Regions from separate parts of the Paenibacillus sp. 1-18 genome, predicted to be linked through region 1. Evidence: predicted binding sites of a transcription regulator. Region 1 holds the regulator's gene; the other holds the start of a gene.

Region 1 (8,457 bases):
TTGGATTCTGCTCTGAGCCGAACAGGACCGAGACAGAAGGGACGATCTCAAAATGAGTGTCTTTTTTGGCTGTTCGGACCTTTTAATGACGCACATATGCAGGCGTTCATAAAAGGTTATTTTTTGTGCCAAAAAAAGATGAAGGGAGCCATGCCAAGTGGCCGGAAAACAAGCACTGAATATTGTGAAAATGAAAAAAATGAAGCAGGAGGGCATTCCGCTCAGCATGCTGACCGCGTATGATTATCCATCGGCTAAAATAGCCGAGGAGGCGGGAATTGACATGATTCTCGTGGGTGATTCGCTGGGTAACGTAGTTCTCGGTTACGATTCGACCATTCCCGTAACTTTGGACGATATCGTATACCATTCCCGGGCGGTAGCAAGAGGTGCGGAGCATACATTTATCGTAGCGGACATGCCTTTTATGACATACCACAGCAGCGTATCGGAAAGCCTTCAGGGTATTCGCCGTCTGATGCAGGAAGGACATGTGCATGCTGTCAAATTGGAAGGCGGAGCAGAAATTATCGACGTCGTAAAAGCGACTGTTCAGGCAGGTGTACCTGTACTGGGACATATCGGTCTTACACCACAGTCTGTTAATCAGATTGGCGGCTATCGCATTCAGGGTAAGGATGAAGCAGACGCACGTCGGTTGATGGATGACGCCAAGGCGCTGGAGCAAGCGGGTGCATTTGGCATTGTACTAGAATTGGTGACTGAGGAGGTCGCAACGGCGATTTCCAAAGAACTGTCCATTCCGACCATTGGAATTGGTGCTGGACGCGGATGCGATGGTCAGGTGCTGGTCTATCACGACCTGATTCAATATGCATCGCCTTATTACAGCAAGCGCTTTGTTAAAACCTATGCCGATGTAGGCGGCTTGATCCGCAGCAGCATTGAGCAATATGTGAGCGATGTGAAGGGACGCGCCTTTCCAGCTGAAGAGCATGTGTTCAGTGCGGACGATCGTGTCGTGGAAGCTCTGTACGGTAAGGCCAAAGGCCAGGCTAAGGAGCAAGTTAGGCAACAAGCTAAGGAAAAGGTGGAATCCCAGTCATGATCATCGTAAGAGAAGTGGCTCAGCTGCGGCAGGCTATTGCTGAACGGCGGCAGCTTGGCACAAACAGAGCAAAAGCGGAATACGGTTCTGCTGCTATACAGCAACATACAGTCGGCTTTGTGCCGACGATGGGGTACTTGCATGAAGGCCACGCAAGCTTGATGCAAAAGGCGCGTGAACTGTCAGATACAGTGGTGCTCAGCATTTTCGTCAACCCGATTCAATTTGGACCTAATGAAGATCTGGACAGCTACCCTCGTGATGAAGCACGTGATCTGGAGGTAGCGCGGCGCGAGGGTGTGGATATTGTATTTTTGCCAACAGTAGCGGAAATGTACCCGCAGCCAACCCGAACCAAAATTCACGTATCCGCTTTGACGGAACGCTTATGTGGCGCTTCACGTCCGGGACATTTTGATGGTGTGACGACGGTGGTAGCCAAGCTGTTTAACATGGTCAATCCTGATCTGGCCTTCTTTGGTATGAAGGACGCGCAGCAGGTTGCTGTGCTTCAGCAGATGGTGACCGATCTCAATATGAATGTGACCATTGTACCTTGCCCGATCGTCCGAGAGGCTGACGGTTTGGCCCTGAGCTCGCGTAATGTGTATTTGAGTGCAGAGCAGCGGGAGCAGGCGTTGGTACTGTCCCAATCACTGCGCAAGGTGCGTGAAGTGAGCGAAGATGCTGTACAAAACTCGTTTACAATCGGTCAGATACATCAAATGGTAGAGTCCACCATTACCTCCTCACCATTGGCAGACATTGATTATATTGAAATATTAACTTTTCCCGGCTTAGAGCCAATTCTTGCCGAGCAGCGGCTAAGTGATGTTCAAGAGGACATCATTGTAGCGCTGGCTGTGAAATTTGGGAACACCCGACTGATTGACAATATTAGATTACAGAAAGCGGAGGTGCTTTCCCATGTTTAGAACGATGATGAAATCGAAAATTCACCGTGCGACGGTGACTGAAGCCAATCTTAACTATGTGGGGAGTATTACGATTGATGAGGATTTGATGGAGACATCCGATCTGCTGGAAAATGAAAAGGTTCAAATTGTGAACAATAACAACGGGGCCCGGTTGGAAACCTATGTTATCCCTGGACCGCGTGGCAGCGGCGTGATTTGCCTCAATGGTGCAGCAGCGCGTCTGGTGCAGCCTGGTGATACGGTCATTATTATTTCCTACGCTTCTATGTCAAATGAAGAGGCAAAAACATACAAACCGACTGTGGTATTCGTTGATGAACATAATAAACCAGCCCAGACGGCGAATAAGGAAGTACACGCTACGATCATGTAATGAATGGGAGTGCGGATGAAACACGTCCTTTAGGCGAAGAATGTGAGTGTATTACTCCATCTTTCGTAAGGGCGGGATGCACATGTTCCAGCATGTATTCGCAGAAATGAACAGCATGTTAGATGATATCGTGAAGCATTACCCATCAGCCCAAGGTTCTCGCAAGCAGGAGCTGCTGCAGCATTGGAGTTTGCTGCGGAAAATGAGTGACAGAATTATGGATGAATGGCTGGCCTTTGAGGAAAAAATGGTTTGCCTGCGAGCGGCCGGCTTTTCCGCAGAGTCCGACATTTCTGACGCAGAGCTTTCTGAAAAGGAACTGCCTGAAAAAGAGCTGCTGGCTTATAATCGGGGACAAGGGTATTACCAACTGCTTATGTACCCTGAGGCCATTCAGCAGTTTGAACAGGTATTACAGCATTTTCCGAACAGCTGGCAAAGTCGTATGTATTTAGGGATGGCGCATTTTCAACTGGAGGATACAGCGGAGGCTGTACGCCATTTTCAAAAGGTGCTGCACCTGACAGAGCAGCCAGGACTCAAGGCGGCCATCTATAATGCGCTGGGCTGTCTGATGGCCAAACAGGCTGATGTAGAGGCAGCGCAAAAATGTTTTGCTCGCGCGCACCAGCTCGATCCTGCAATGCCCGAGCCGCTGCACAATATGGAAGCCTGTTTGTCCGGTACCAAAATGCTTCGCTACGACAGCTCGATGATGCCCTGGATGTAGTTGTCAGACACCGGGTAAGACGATGCATGCCCACCTCCTCAGGCGGCGTATGCATCGTCTTTTTTGGCTGTCTTAATTTCCAAAAAGGCGATATTCTGCTATGCTGTTATACGGAGTTATTATTTTTGTATGTGTCAAAAGAAAGGATTTAGCCCGAATGAAATTTGCGGTATTGGATTTTGAAACGACAGGCACCCAGTCCGCGGATGACATCATTCAAGTCGGACTTGCAATTATAGATCATGATAACAGCATTTCCCGTCTTTACGGTTCTTATGTGAACCCTGGCAGACCTATTCCGCCTTTTATTACCGGGTTGACCGGAATTACAGACGATGACGTCAAGGATGCTCCAGCACTTGAAGAGATGATGATGGAGCTTGTACCTATGCTGGATGATGTTGTGCTGGTCGGTCATAATGTGGCATTTGATTTTAATTTTTTGCAAAACGCTTTAGATCGGTGTGGATATCTGCCGTTTAGCGGTAGAATTTTGGACACAATGGATTTTCTGAAAATCATGTTTCCATCGCTTTCCTCCTATCAGCTGGGATTTGTATCTTCTGAGTTCGGGCTGGCTCATGACCGTCCCCATCAAGCAGACAGCGACGCGTTGGCTACGGCCGAGGTGTTTTTAAAGTGTGTGGGAGAGCTTCAAGCCTTGCCTTTAATCACGATACAGCGGCTCAGTGATTTGTTCGCAGAGGAAGAAAGTGATCTTGGATGGTTTCTTGACGGGGTACGTGAAGAGAAAGAGCTTGATCCCATTCAGGATTTGGAGGGGCATCAGTTTTATCGCCAGCTTGCACTAAAGGTGGAAGATTGGACAGAGCTAGCTACTCCACGCAGAGAAGATGATCCAAATCCGCTGTCGGGTGTTTCCTTTGATAAATACATGGATGATGTGCGAGATCATTTACGTTCATCCTTGAGCCAATACGAGGAGCGCGAAGCGCAGGTACAGATGATAGAGGATGTAAATCAGGCGCTGAGTGAAGACAAGCATTTGCTGATCGAGGCGGGTACAGGGACAGGCAAGTCTCTGGGTTATTTGCTTCCATCACTGTATCACAGTGTAAAATATGGTCAGCGAGTCACAGTAAGTACGCATACAATCAACCTGCAGGAGCAATTGCGTGAGCGCGATATTCCGATGCTGACGAAGGTGATTCCGTTCCCGTTCCGGGCTGCCATTTTTAAGGGGCGGGGGCATTATTTGTGTCTGCGCAAGTTTGAACATAAAATAAACAGAAGAGACTTCGCAACACCCAAGGAAGACTTAATTACAGCTGCCCAGATGATCGTCTGGCTGACACTCACGGAAACTGGTGATGATGAAGAATTGAATCTGAGCAACCGTGGCGGAGATTTTTGGGAAACAGTGGCAAGTGATTCCGAGTCCTGTCTTGGCCGTTCATGCCCGTGGTTCCGTAAATGCTTTTATCATCGTGCACGTCATGAGGCCGGAACAGCGGATGTGGTTATAACGAATCACTCCAAGCTGTTTACGGATGTCAAGGCTAGTCATCAGCTATTGCCAAGCTATGAGCATCTGGTCATTGATGAAGCACACCATCTGGAGGAAGTTGCTGGTAAGCATCTGGGCATGCATATGAAATATTTCACACTCGTTCATACGCTGACCCGGCTGTTCAAAGACAGCAAGAATGGACAGCTGCCTTCATTGCGTCAGCAGTTGGTAAAGTCCGGTCATGAGAAGTCAGCAGATTGGGCTTCGATCATCGACCAGGTATATCCACTTGTGCTGGAGGTCAAAGAGACATGGGATTTGTTAAGCGACAAGCTATTTGGTATGCTGCCGGAGCGAAGTGATGCGACACCGGGTGAAACGGGGCAGTTTTCTTCCCGTCTCAAGCCGTCGGCCAAGCCTGCCAAGTGGGATCAAGCGGCTGCGCTGGAAAATCAGCTAAATGTTACGCTAAGCGAAATTTTGCGCAAGGGCGATAAGCTGATGCTGGACGTAAAGGAAGAACATGACGATTATGCGGCTGACAGCCTCATTACCGATATCACGGGACTGCTCAAGGATTTGGCGGGTGTGAAGGAAAATTTGCGCTTCTTTATGCGTCTTGATGATGAAACGACCGTCTACTGGCTTGAGGCAAGCGGGCAATTTCGCAGTAAATCACTGCAATTTTATGCAGTGCCTGTAGATGTGAGCCGCCAGCTGAAAGAAATGTTTTTTGACAAAAAAAGAAGCATTATTCTGACCTCAGCTACCTTATCGGTAGATAAGTCGTTTCAGTACATGACCGATCAGCTCGGTTTGCAGGAAGCTGCAGAAGAGGGGCGGCTTATGACTTCGCAGCTCCCGTCGCCCTTTAACTACAGGGATCAGGTGTTGCTGGTCATTCCCCGGGATTTCCCGAGTGTAAAGGGAAGTGTTGGAGATGCACATTTTGTAAATATGCTCGTTAGCTCGCTAGGCTCGACTGCTCAGGCGACCGGGGGGAGAATGCTCGTTTTATTTACCTCGTACCGGATGCTCCGGCAGGTGTACGAGCCACTCAAAGAGGCATTATCTTCCAGTGATATCACTGTGCTGGGACAGGGTGTAGACAGTGGGAGCCGCAGCAAGCTGACCCGGCGTTTTCAGGAGGCCAAAGCTTCTGTATTGCTGGGAACCAGCAGCTTCTGGGAAGGTGTCGATATTCCAGGCAAGGCGCTGACTTGCTTGGCAATTGTCCGGCTGCCGTTTCAACCGCCAAATCACCCGTTGCTGGAGGCGAAAAGCGAGCTGCTTCAGCAGCAAAAGAAAAATCCATTTATGAAGCTGTCTGTTCCACAGGCGGTCATTCGCTTTAAACAGGGATTTGGGCGTTTGGTACGTACAGCGAGCGACCACGGGGTCGTCATCGTATACGATACACGTGTAATCGAATCCTATTACGGAAAGCACTTTTTGTACTCGTTACCGGGACCAAAAATGGAGCATATGCCGACGGAGCAAATGGTGCCCCGCATCTCTGAATGGCTCCAATCCGCCCCGGAGACTGAGGCATAATGGACGGATACTTAAACATGTCCGTTACAATTAGGGGGAGCAAGTATGAAATCAGATAAAATTTCAGAGGCAGTTGTGCGGAGGTTACCCGTATATTTACGTTATCTGAATGCACTGCACAAAAGGGAGGTGGCCACGGTCTCTTCCCAGGAGCTGGGACAAAGACTGAACTTGAATCCGGCTCAAATTCGCAAGGATCTTGCATATTTTGGAGATTTTGGCCGAAAGGGTATCGGTTATGATGTTACTTATCTTATTGAAAAAATACGTCATATTCTGAAAATTGATCAGCAAATCAACGTCGTATTGGTCGGAGCTGGTAATCTGGGTCAAGCGCTTTCGAATTATAATGCTTACTTAAAAGATAATATGAAAATTGTAGCGGTATTTGATGCGGTTCCAGAGAAGACGGGGACGATGATCAATACGTTGATCGTTCAGCCAATGGATCAATTGGAAGCGACCATAAAAGAAAAAAATATTCGGATCGGGATTATTACCGTACCGGATTTCGAAGCGCAACACGTGGCTGACAAACTTATTGAGAGTGGTATTGAAGCGATCTTGAACTTTGCACCGATCATTCTGAAAACCCCGGACAACATCCGGGTACATACCACAGATTTTACAACCGATTTGCTTAGCCTCGCTTATTATTTAGAGGATGGAAAGGAAGAATTGCAATATGACGGTGAATAAATGGATAATTAAAAACGGCTCCTTTGCCGTAAACGGACCGGAAGTCGGAGTAATCCATGGCTATATGATTGTGGAGGATAGCCGGATTACTTACATTGGCGAGACTTTGCCTGCGGGAGAGGAAGAGACAGACGCTTTTGACGGTAAAGGCTTGCTCTTTTTGCCAGGTCTGATTAACACTCATGGTCATGCGGCGATGTCATTGCTGCGTGGGTATGGTGATGATTTGGCACTTCAAGTATGGCTTCAGGAGAAAATGTGGCCGATGGAAGCTAAGTTCACATCTTCAGATGTGTACTGGGGTACTTCCTTGTCTGTGCTGGAAATGCTGAAAGGCGGTACGACGACCTTCCTGGACATGTATGATCATATGGATGAGGTGGCTCGTATAGCTGAAGAATCAGGCATTCGTGCGAGTCTGATGCGTGGGGCGATTGGATTATGCTCTGAGGAGGAGCAGCGAATCAAGCTGGCTGAGGCTGTGACTTTTGCACGTAACTGGCATGGTAAGGCAGATGGTCGTATTACAACGATGATGTCTCCGCATGCGCCTTACACATGCCCGCCTGCGTTTATCGAAAAATTTGTACAGGCTGCGCATGATTTGGATTTACCGCTGCACACACACATGTCCGAGACTCTTGCAGAAGTTGAGCAAAACGTACGTGATTATGGCTTGCGTCCAGTTGCACATTTGGATAAGCTCGGCTTTTTCTCCCGTCCTTCACTTGTTGCTCATGCCGTTCATTTGAACGATGAAGAAATAGCTTTGCTGGCTGAACGTGGTGTAGCGATTTCGCATAATCCGGGCAGCAACCTTAAGCTGGCAAGTGGTGTAGCAAGAGTGCCTGAACTGCTGCGTGCAGGGGTTACTGTTTCCCTCGGAACAGATGGTCCTGCCAGCAATAATAATCTGGATATGTTTGAGGAAATGCGTCTGGCTGCGCTCATTCACAAGGGAGTATCCGGTGATCCTACGGCAGTTCCTGCGAGTGAAGCGCTGCGTCTGGCAACAGAATACGGCGCGAAGTCGATTGGTTTAAAAGAGGTAGGAGTACTGGCAGCAGGCAACAAGGCTGACTTTATCGCATTAGATCTGAATCAGGCGCACTTCTTGCCGCGTACAGACCTCATTTCCCATGCCGTATACTCCGCAAGCGCCAAAGATGTGGCTCATGTGTGGGTTGATGGTCGTCAGGTCGTGAAAAACGGTGAGTGCCTGACTATGGACGAGGAACGTATCAAACATGAGGCACAAGCCGCCTTTGAAGGGCTGCTGTCGCGCTAATTCAGGTGTCACATCCCCTTAGAGAGGAAGCACAGGTTTGAAAAATAAGAAAAAATGGATAGCGGTCGCCGTTTTGGCCGTGATACTGATCCTGGTCAGCATGTTCTGGTATTATTCTTATGTTACGCAAGACCAGGTGGCTGAGAGAAATGCCGCTATCATAAAGGCCAAGCAATCGGGTGGTCTGGTCAGCACGACTCGTACATGGAAGTCAGTATGGAGTCAGGTATATTGGGTAGTTCAAGGGAAAAATGCCCAAAATGAAAATATAATGGTGTGGGTTCCCTTTCAAAAAGTGGAGGGACAGCCTAATGTACCTGCCGCAGATAATAGCG
Region 2 (8,457 bases), on a different contig from region 1:
ATTCTATCCATCCCTTCCAGTTGATTGTCCGCATGTGGCACATCAACTCTACTCAGTATATATAAATAAATCAAAATTTTAAATACCTTGCCCACACATTTTCACAGACGCGGATGATCCAGCTCGTACAGATTACGGTATCGGGCCTGCTCCTGCCAAAGCTGTGCATGACTGCCTCGCATGGAAATTACACCTTTTTCCATAAAGATCACCTCGTCCATATGCTCCATTCCCGTTAGATGGTGCGTGATCCAGACCAATGTTTTGCCCTCCAGCACCCGAAACATCGTCTGCATGAGTGCATGCTCTGTCAGTGGATCAAGCCCCACCGTTGGCTCATCCAGTAAAACAATCGGGTGATTTTGCAGCAAAATTCGCGCCAGGGCAATGCGCTGTCTTTCTCCACCCGAAAAACGTAGGCCCGTTTCCTGCATCCGGGTATCGTAGCCCTCCGGTAAAGAATCAATCAGGGCTCCAAGCCCCACCTGATCCGTTACTGCACGAACCTCCTCCAGCGAAGCATCGGGGCGCGCCAGCCGAATATTGTTAGCTACCGTCGTATCAAACAAATACGGCTGCTGGTTTAACACCGCAAACAAGCTGGAGTATGCCCCACCGGTATATACGGGTACACCTGCGACAGTTACACTCCCTTCATCCGGCTGCAACGCTCCCTGAATCAGATTCAGCAGCGTGGACTTGCCCGCACCGCTGCGACCAAGCAGCGCAACCTTGCCTCCCTGCGGCACACGCAAGGAAATATGGTGCACGCTCCATTCTTGCGTTGCTGTATAGCGGTAGCTCACGTTATTCAGCAGCAGCTCACCTGCGTTGCCCGATAGCTGGGCGGTAACATGTTCCGCCTCTATTTGGTCTGCTGTGCCTCCTGCTGCTTGCTGCCCTGTATGCACAGAAGCCGAGGCCGAAAACGGTGCAGATACAGCAGTTATAGGTGTATGTTTTTCCGAATCTTTCAACCGTCGTAGTGAATCCTGATACTCCGGTGCATGCACCACCGCTTCTCCAGCCCGTACAAAGGCATCCAACAGCGGAAAGGCGACAAGTGCAAAGGAGGCTAGCCATGTTGCCTCAAGACCATTTTGTGCTACCAGTCCTCCGGCCCATACGGTCATGATCACAATTCCGCCGCCTACCACGCATTGTGCTATCCAATGGGAGCGCCACTCGCCCCGCCGAAGCGAATTTTCCACCATAGCAGCCTTGTTTTGACGCTGTGTAAAGGAGTCCAGGAAATGCCCAGTCCGTCCGCTCAACACCAGATCACTCATGCCGAAGATAGCATCGGTCAGCTCCTGATAAGCTTTGCTCCGTTCCTGCTTGAACGTTCGCCGTTTGGCGAGCGAGGCCCACAGTGAGATGGCCGGGGCGATAAAAAGCAGAAATGCACAATACAGCGCCATGAGCAGAGCAAATGTTCCGTCCATCCACCCCAGTGCTGAAATGCCTATTGCATAAATGAGCAATGCCGATAAGGCAGGCAGGACCAGCTTCAAATAGATATTTTGAAGCTGCTCAATATCCTCAGCAAGCAATCCCAGCAGGTCCCCTGTACGGAATTTGCTGCGGATCATCAGTGCTTGCGGCTCCACTGCCCGATACAGTCTTACCCGCATACGGGACACCAGGCGTAGCGCTGCCTCATGTCCTACCAAGCGCTCCAGGTATTGAATGACCGCTTTACTAAAGCCGAAGGTTCGTACAAGCACTATCGGCACGTACACCATCAATATATTTTCCGGTTTTAACGCCGATCGGGTAATCAGGTGACCGGACGTAAAGAGCAACGCGCCTGCACATCCAATCGCCAATGCGCCCAAAATCGCCGCCGCCAGAAAAGCCCAGAAATATTGTCTCAAATAAGACACAAACCAGCCTTGACCGCTATTGTCCGTCGCTCTCATATCGTTCGTCCCCTCCTTGCGCTGTTCCTGTAAGTAACCGGAAATACATTCCCTTCTGGGCAACCAATTGCTCATGCGAGCCCGCTTCTTCCAAACGACCTTGATTCATCACCCAAACACAGTCCATATCCGGCATCCAATGAAGTCGATGGGTTGCGAGAAGCATTTTTTTGTGCTGCAAAACGGACAAAATCGTCTGCTTCAGCTCCCATTCCGTCTCAATATCCAGATGTGCTGTTGGCTCATCCAATAAAATGACCGGACGATTGCTCAGCAAAGCACGCGCCAATGCAATTCGTTGCGCTTGACCTCCGCTCAACGTCCGTCCTGCTTCACCGATAGGCTCTTCCAGCCCACCTGGAAGTCCATCCACCAGCTCGCGAAGTCCTACCGCGTCAATCGCCCATTCCACCTGATCATTGGATGCCTCCGGCTCATAGAAGCGGATATTATCTGCCAGAGAAGCGCTGAACAGATATGGATGCTGTGGAATATAGGCAATATGCCGCTGCCATTCGGCTTTGGCATCACCCGCTAAAGGACAGCCATTCAGACTCAGCTCGCCCGAAGTCGGGTCGACAAAGCCGCCCAGTAAGCTGAGCAGCGTTGTTTTACCTGCACCGCTGGCTCCGACAATGCCGATCATGTTCATGTGCGGCTCGATGTTTGCAGATACATGGTCAAGCCTCGCGGAGCCGTCCTCATTGAGGAGGCACACATCCGACAGCCTCAGGGTTTCCTGCCCTGTGATGGCTGGACCATTATCTCTGCCGCCATTACCTTCGGCCTTAGCATGAACCTCGTTGCCTCCACTCGTGAATATCTCTGCGGTATGGATATCTCGCTCATCTTTGGTCAGAATAGAGCGCATCGCCCCCCAAGCCTCCTTGCCATCCAGTGAGGCATGATAGTCTGATCCGAGCTGACGAATCGGCATAAAATAATCCGGGGCCAAAATAAGTATCATAAGCGCTGCCTCCAGGCCGACCGATCCACTAATCAGGCGCAGCCCCAAGCCTACCGCTACAAAAGCAACCGACAGCATGCTAAAAAAGTCGAGAGCAAACGAGGAAAGAAACGCTACTCGCAGCGTACGCATCGTTGCCGCCCGGTACTGGTCACTGACCTTCCCGACGGTCTCCCCATGCTCTCGACTGCGGCCCAGAAATCGTAAGGTCTGTAGCCCACGCAGCGAATCCGTGAAATGGTGCGATAGCAGACGATAGGAACGCCACTGCTTGTCTGCCTGCTTCCGCGCCGCCAAGCCGAGCAAAATAAAAAAGCCCACCAGGATCGGCATCGTAGTCGTCAAAATGATACCTGAAATGACATCCAATGTGAAAACATATACAAGCACAAGTAAAGTTACAGCCATCATGTCAATCATACGAGGGATGGACAGCTCCAAATACGTGCGAAAACGATCCACACCGTCCAGCGCCAGCGTTACCAGCTTGCCGCTGCCTTCCTTCGCCGCAAAGCCCGGCCCACGCTCGAACAAACGTGCAAGCAGACGCTCCCGCAAGGAAGCGCCTGCTGCTTCGACGAAACGGCCTGCTGTTCGACGTTGCAGCCAGATCACCGTATGCCTTGCTGCAAAAGCCGCCAAAAACAAAGCCAGTGACGGCCAGGCCATCACCAGCGGATTTTTATTAAATAAAATCGTCACTGCCTTCGCCAAAAAAGTCGCTTGTGCAATCACAGCGGCCCCCTGGAGAAGGGAAAAGGCGGCCAGCAGCAGCATTACCGGCCGAATGCCCTTTAATTCAAACCATGCTTTATCCATTAATATTCCAAATGATCCTTTTCACTAAGACGCTTATGGAAAACAAAGTAGCTCCATGCCTGATAAGCCAATACAAAGGGTAAAAGCGTTGCTGCAACAATCGTCATGGCTTTCAGTGTGTAATGACTGGAGCTTGCATTATAAATCGTCAGATCAAATGCACTGTTGATTGAACTCACCATAAATCTCGGGAACAAGCCGACGAATAATGAAACGAAGGTCAGCAAAATCAAGGCACCCGTCATCCCGAAGGCCCAGCCTTCGCGGCGCTGCTTCAGGAAATACCAGGCCAGCACATAAGCGACCATTCCGACTGCGACCGCCGCATACATAAAGGGACCACGACGTGCGAATACATCGGTTGCAAAATAAGTCCATACCACCATTCCGGCGAGTAAAACACCTAATATCGGCAGGAATTTGGACGCGATCACACGAGCACGATCCCTCACCTCTCCGACCGTCCGCAGAGAAACAAACGTCAGTCCATGCATCAGGCACATCCCGACCACTGTCAGTCCGATCCATACCGTATATCCATTGAACACATCGGAAAATCCGGCTTTTAAATCCATGTTTTGCTGGATAGGTACACCTCTCACCAAAGCTGCAAAAGCCACACCGAACAGCATAGGCGGCAGGAAGCTGCCTATCAGAATGCAAGCATCCCACGTTCCTGTCCACCACTTGCCTTCTGCCTTGCCACGGAATTCAAAGGAAACCCCGCGTAAGATCAAACCTAGCAGAATGAACACAAATACCAGGTAATATCCGCTAAACATGGTCGCATAAAAGTGTGGGAAAGCGGCAAACATCGCACCGGCCGCTGTGACCAGCCATACCTCATTGGCATCCCAGAACGGACCAATCGTATTGATCATCAAGCGTTTTTGCTGGTCGTTACGGGGGACTAAACCTGTAGCCATCCCTACGCCAAAATCGAAGCCCTCCAGAAAGAAAAAGCCTGTAAATAGCACAGCAATCAACAAAAACCATAAATCATTTAGCGACATTGGTGTCACCTCCTTGAGCAAATGGATCATGAATTACCGTATGCTGATGCGGCTCGATATCCGGACCTTTGCGAGCTGTACGAACGAACAGGAATGCCAATACACCTGTCAAAACGACATACAGCGTCGTAAACGCAATCAGTGAGAACAGCACTTCTCCTGCCACAACGGTAGGTGAAACAGAATCCTTCGTTTGAAGCAAACCAAACACAGTCCATGGCTGGCGCCCCATTTCAGTCATAATCCAACCCGCGGTATTCCCAATGAATGGGAGCGATATCCCCCACAGCATAAGACGGAAGAACCACCGATGCGAGCCCTCCAATTTTTTGCGAAAGCTCAGGTAAGCACCGTATAAAGCGAGTGCGATCATGGCACATCCGGCCGCAATCATAATGCGGAAGCTCCAGAAGGTAGTGCGTACTGGCGGAATATAATCACCCGGACCGTAGGTTTTTTCATACTGCGCCTGAAGCTCCTTCATACCAGGCACAGAGCCGGAAAATTTGCTATACGACAGAAAGCTCAGTGCAAAAGGGACTTTAATTTCAAAGGTATTTTCCTGCTTTTCCGGATCAATACCTGCAATAACCGTCCAAGGCGCCGGGTCGCCACTTTTTCCCCACAGAGCTTCACTGGCAGCCATCTTCATGGGTTGTGTTTTGATCAAATATTGAGCCTGTCCATGACCAAACAAAGGAATAGCAATAGCACTGATTAGTGCAACAACAATACTCAACTTAAAAGAAGGCTTAAAAAAGTCCATATTCTTTTTATGCATCAGCTTCCATGCACTAATACCCGCTACGAGGAAAGCCCCGGTTGCAATGGCAGCAAATATGGTGTGAGGATACTCCCACAAAAGCTGCTCGTTCGTTAACAAAGCAGCGAAATCCTGCATTTCTGCACGTCCATTTTCGATCACATATCCTACGGGACGCTGCATGAATGAATTGGCAGCCAGAATCCACAAAGCCGAGAGCATCGTACCGATGGAAACCAGCCACATACAAGTTAAATGGACACCCTTGGACAGCCTTTCCCAACCGAATACCCATAAGCCGATAAAGGTGGATTCCAGAAAAAAGGCAAGCAGCGCTTCAATCGCCAGCGGCGTACCAAATACATCGCCAACAAAACGGGAAAAGTCCGACCAGTTCATCCCGAACTGAAATTCCTGTAAAATCCCGGTGACCACGCCGACTGCAAAGTTGATTAGCAGAAACGTCCCCCAAAATTGAGCCATTTTTTTGTACAAATCATTTTTTTTGATTACATACATGGTCTCCATGATCGCCACCAACAATGACAATCCAATGGAGATCGGCACGTAAACAAAGTGCAGAATCGTCGTTGTCGCAAACTGCATTCGTGCCAATTCTAATACGTCCATGATGTTATTCCTCCCCCTGTGCTTCTCCTAAGAACGATTGATAAATGAGTCTCCGAAGCCAACAATCCATCTTTGTGATAATATTCACATTTTTGCATATGAACTGATCATTTTTTAAGAATGGCTTGCCCAGTCACTTTCGCCATTGATTTCATGACCCGACTTCAGAATAACAACATTATATAGAATAGATTTGAATGAAATAGAATCGAAAGTGTGAACATCGTGTCAAAGTTGTGTCGTAACGATGGCGAATTTTTGAAATCAGCCCAAAACCACTAATAAGTGTGACTTTTTCGATTGATCTGCATATTTCTCTGCGCAAAAAAATCTCTCGTGTAGATGTCAGAGAACCTTCTTCGACATCTGCACGAGAGACTTTGTAGAGTGCAGCCTAGAGAATCTATTAGCCATCCGTTCCTCCGTTCTTCTGAACCCGATTACGGTAGGAGGAAGGCGACATGCCTGCATACTTTTTGAATTTGCTATGGAAGTAATATGAAGTCCAGCATTTGCCTCATAATGATCTCCTTGCCGCCCGAGTCCGTCTGACCTATCCATTTCAATATATGCTCCACCGAGTGATCGACCAGCTCGCCCAATGTAGAATAGGCATAAACATCGGTAATCAAGCTGGAATGCTCCTCCAACACCGCTCGGCTCTGATCCTGTCCAGCCGCATACTTGTTCAGTGCCAATGTAAATGTCTGGGCAAATGCCGCCTTGATTGCAGCTTCTGTACCATAAGCCTGTGGAAATTGAATAGCCATTTCCTTTAATACACGCAACGCTGCTTCCCGGCTTGCCATATCCAGCGCATAGTAAAGCTTCTCTGCGTAACGCACGGAGTCTGCTGTTTTATTGGACGCTTCGTCCATTCCGGTATTCATTGCTTCCAATGGGTGCAGATCACTGGGGAGCATCACTCTCTCCATCCCAAACAGAAAAGTACGCTCCAATAACCTCATTGCCTGTTCAAAAGAGCGGGGAATATCGGTTAATTCCGCCACCGGATCACCGGCTGCCACGTAAATCTCTGTTGCCCACGGCTTCAGCTCTTGCCGCCAGGATGCCAGCATCTGAACAGCGTTTTCCTTCGTTTTTACCGTAGCGGGAAGCAGCAGGCCCGTATAGATTCCGGTCTCAAATACCACACCTCTGCCCTGCTCCCGGTACATCTCCGCCAGATGCTGTTTGGCTGCCGCTTGCCGGGCTTGGCGATCCCAGTCAGGTATCCGCAGATCCAGCAGAATGACTTGATAGCTGCCCCAATCCAAAGCAGGCAGCACCTGATGCTGCCCGTGCTGTTTGGCTTGTCGCGTCCATTCATCCAGAGGACTGCCGGGTTCTATTGCATCGCGTTTAGCTAAATTCTCTTGAACTGAAAATAGCAGTGCCTCGATCCAATCACGCCCATGGTGAGAAGCACCTCCCCACTTGCCGTTTTCTTTTTCGTCCTCAATGCTACGGCGTACCCGTTTCAGCTCTGTTGTCATTTCTTCCTCATCAACAGGCTTCAATAAATAACCATCTACCCCGAAGCCCATGGCTTGCCGGGCATAACCAAAGTCTGCATATCCGCTTAATATGAGAAAATGAAACGGCTCGCTGCTCAACTCGCGTATGCTCTGTATAACCTCGCTGACGCAAATAAAAAGTAACACAGCCGCCCACCACCAGCACCGGAATCATGACAATCAACACGTAGGAGAAGAGCAGCTTATTCCGCATACGCATATTGTTCATCAGATGCCGTACTCCACGATACATGCCATCCCTCCAGTAAGATAAGCGCTTACATTTTCATGCATACCTCAAATTCCATCACGACGTATATGGTTCCAGTTTAAAGCTTCGCAACATTTATATCCATATTTTCTTGCAAATTAAAAATGTGGCGAACGAAGTCACCACACTTTACAGATCATGAACTATTTACGCGCAAAAGGTTCAATATGCACTCCCTGCGGAAGCTTATGCGGATCTTCCGGGTTGATGCGGTCATAGAACATAATACCGTCCAAATGGTCCATTTCATGCTGTACCACAATCGCTGCATAACCTTTGAAGGTCAATAGTTCCTGGGTTCCGTCCGGCAAATAGGCCTTAACGCGAATTTTTTCATAACGCGGAACATATCCGGCTATGTAACGATCCACTGACAAGCATCCTTCACCCTGTTCCAAATAAATCATGGATGTGGAGTGGCTGACCAGCTTCGGATTAAACAGCGCATACTCTATCGTTTGATCTCCATCCTCATAATAGATAGCGCACATTCTTTTATTCAGACCTACCTGGTTAGCGGACAGCCCTACACCCGGGCGCAGCTCATAGCGGGTG

The links. Region 1 encodes Rex, which represses fermentation and respiration genes when NADH is low (regulators of the CRP and FNR family bind a similar motif). Its sites were predicted from a motif close to TTGTGAAATATTTCACAA; they were not measured.
Region 2: L693_RS0115255 (cytochrome ubiquinol oxidase subunit I) is a predicted target of Rex. The motif match lies at 6,187-6,204, and genes of this name have one in related genera.

Annotation. Positions count from the first base shown of each region.
Region 1 covers NZ_ASSB01000293.1:22,818-31,274, reverse strand. The annotation lists gene panB (3-methyl-2-oxobutanoate hydroxymethyltransferase) at 158-1,069, shown strand; gene panC (pantoate--beta-alanine ligase) at 1,066-2,004, shown strand; gene panD (aspartate 1-decarboxylase) at 1,997-2,380, shown strand; gene L693_RS0118345 (tetratricopeptide repeat protein) at 2,463-3,110, shown strand; gene dinG (ATP-dependent DNA helicase DinG) at 3,268-6,135, shown strand; gene L693_RS0118335 (redox-sensing transcriptional repressor Rex) at 6,181-6,834, shown strand; gene L693_RS0118330 (amidohydrolase) at 6,821-8,122, shown strand; gene L693_RS0118325 (cell wall elongation regulator TseB-like domain-containing protein) at 8,160-8,457, shown strand, end outside.
Region 2 covers NZ_ASSB01000244.1:17,642-26,098, reverse strand. The annotation lists gene L693_RS0115275 (cupredoxin domain-containing protein) at 1-2, opposite strand, end outside; gene cydC (thiol reductant ABC exporter subunit CydC) at 102-1,922, opposite strand; gene cydD (thiol reductant ABC exporter subunit CydD) at 1,903-3,708, opposite strand; gene cydB (cytochrome d ubiquinol oxidase subunit II) at 3,708-4,721, opposite strand; gene L693_RS0115255 (cytochrome ubiquinol oxidase subunit I) at 4,708-6,114, opposite strand; partial or broken gene L693_RS0115250 (response regulator transcription factor) at 6,521-7,754, opposite strand; gene def (peptide deformylase) at 8,046-8,457, opposite strand, start outside.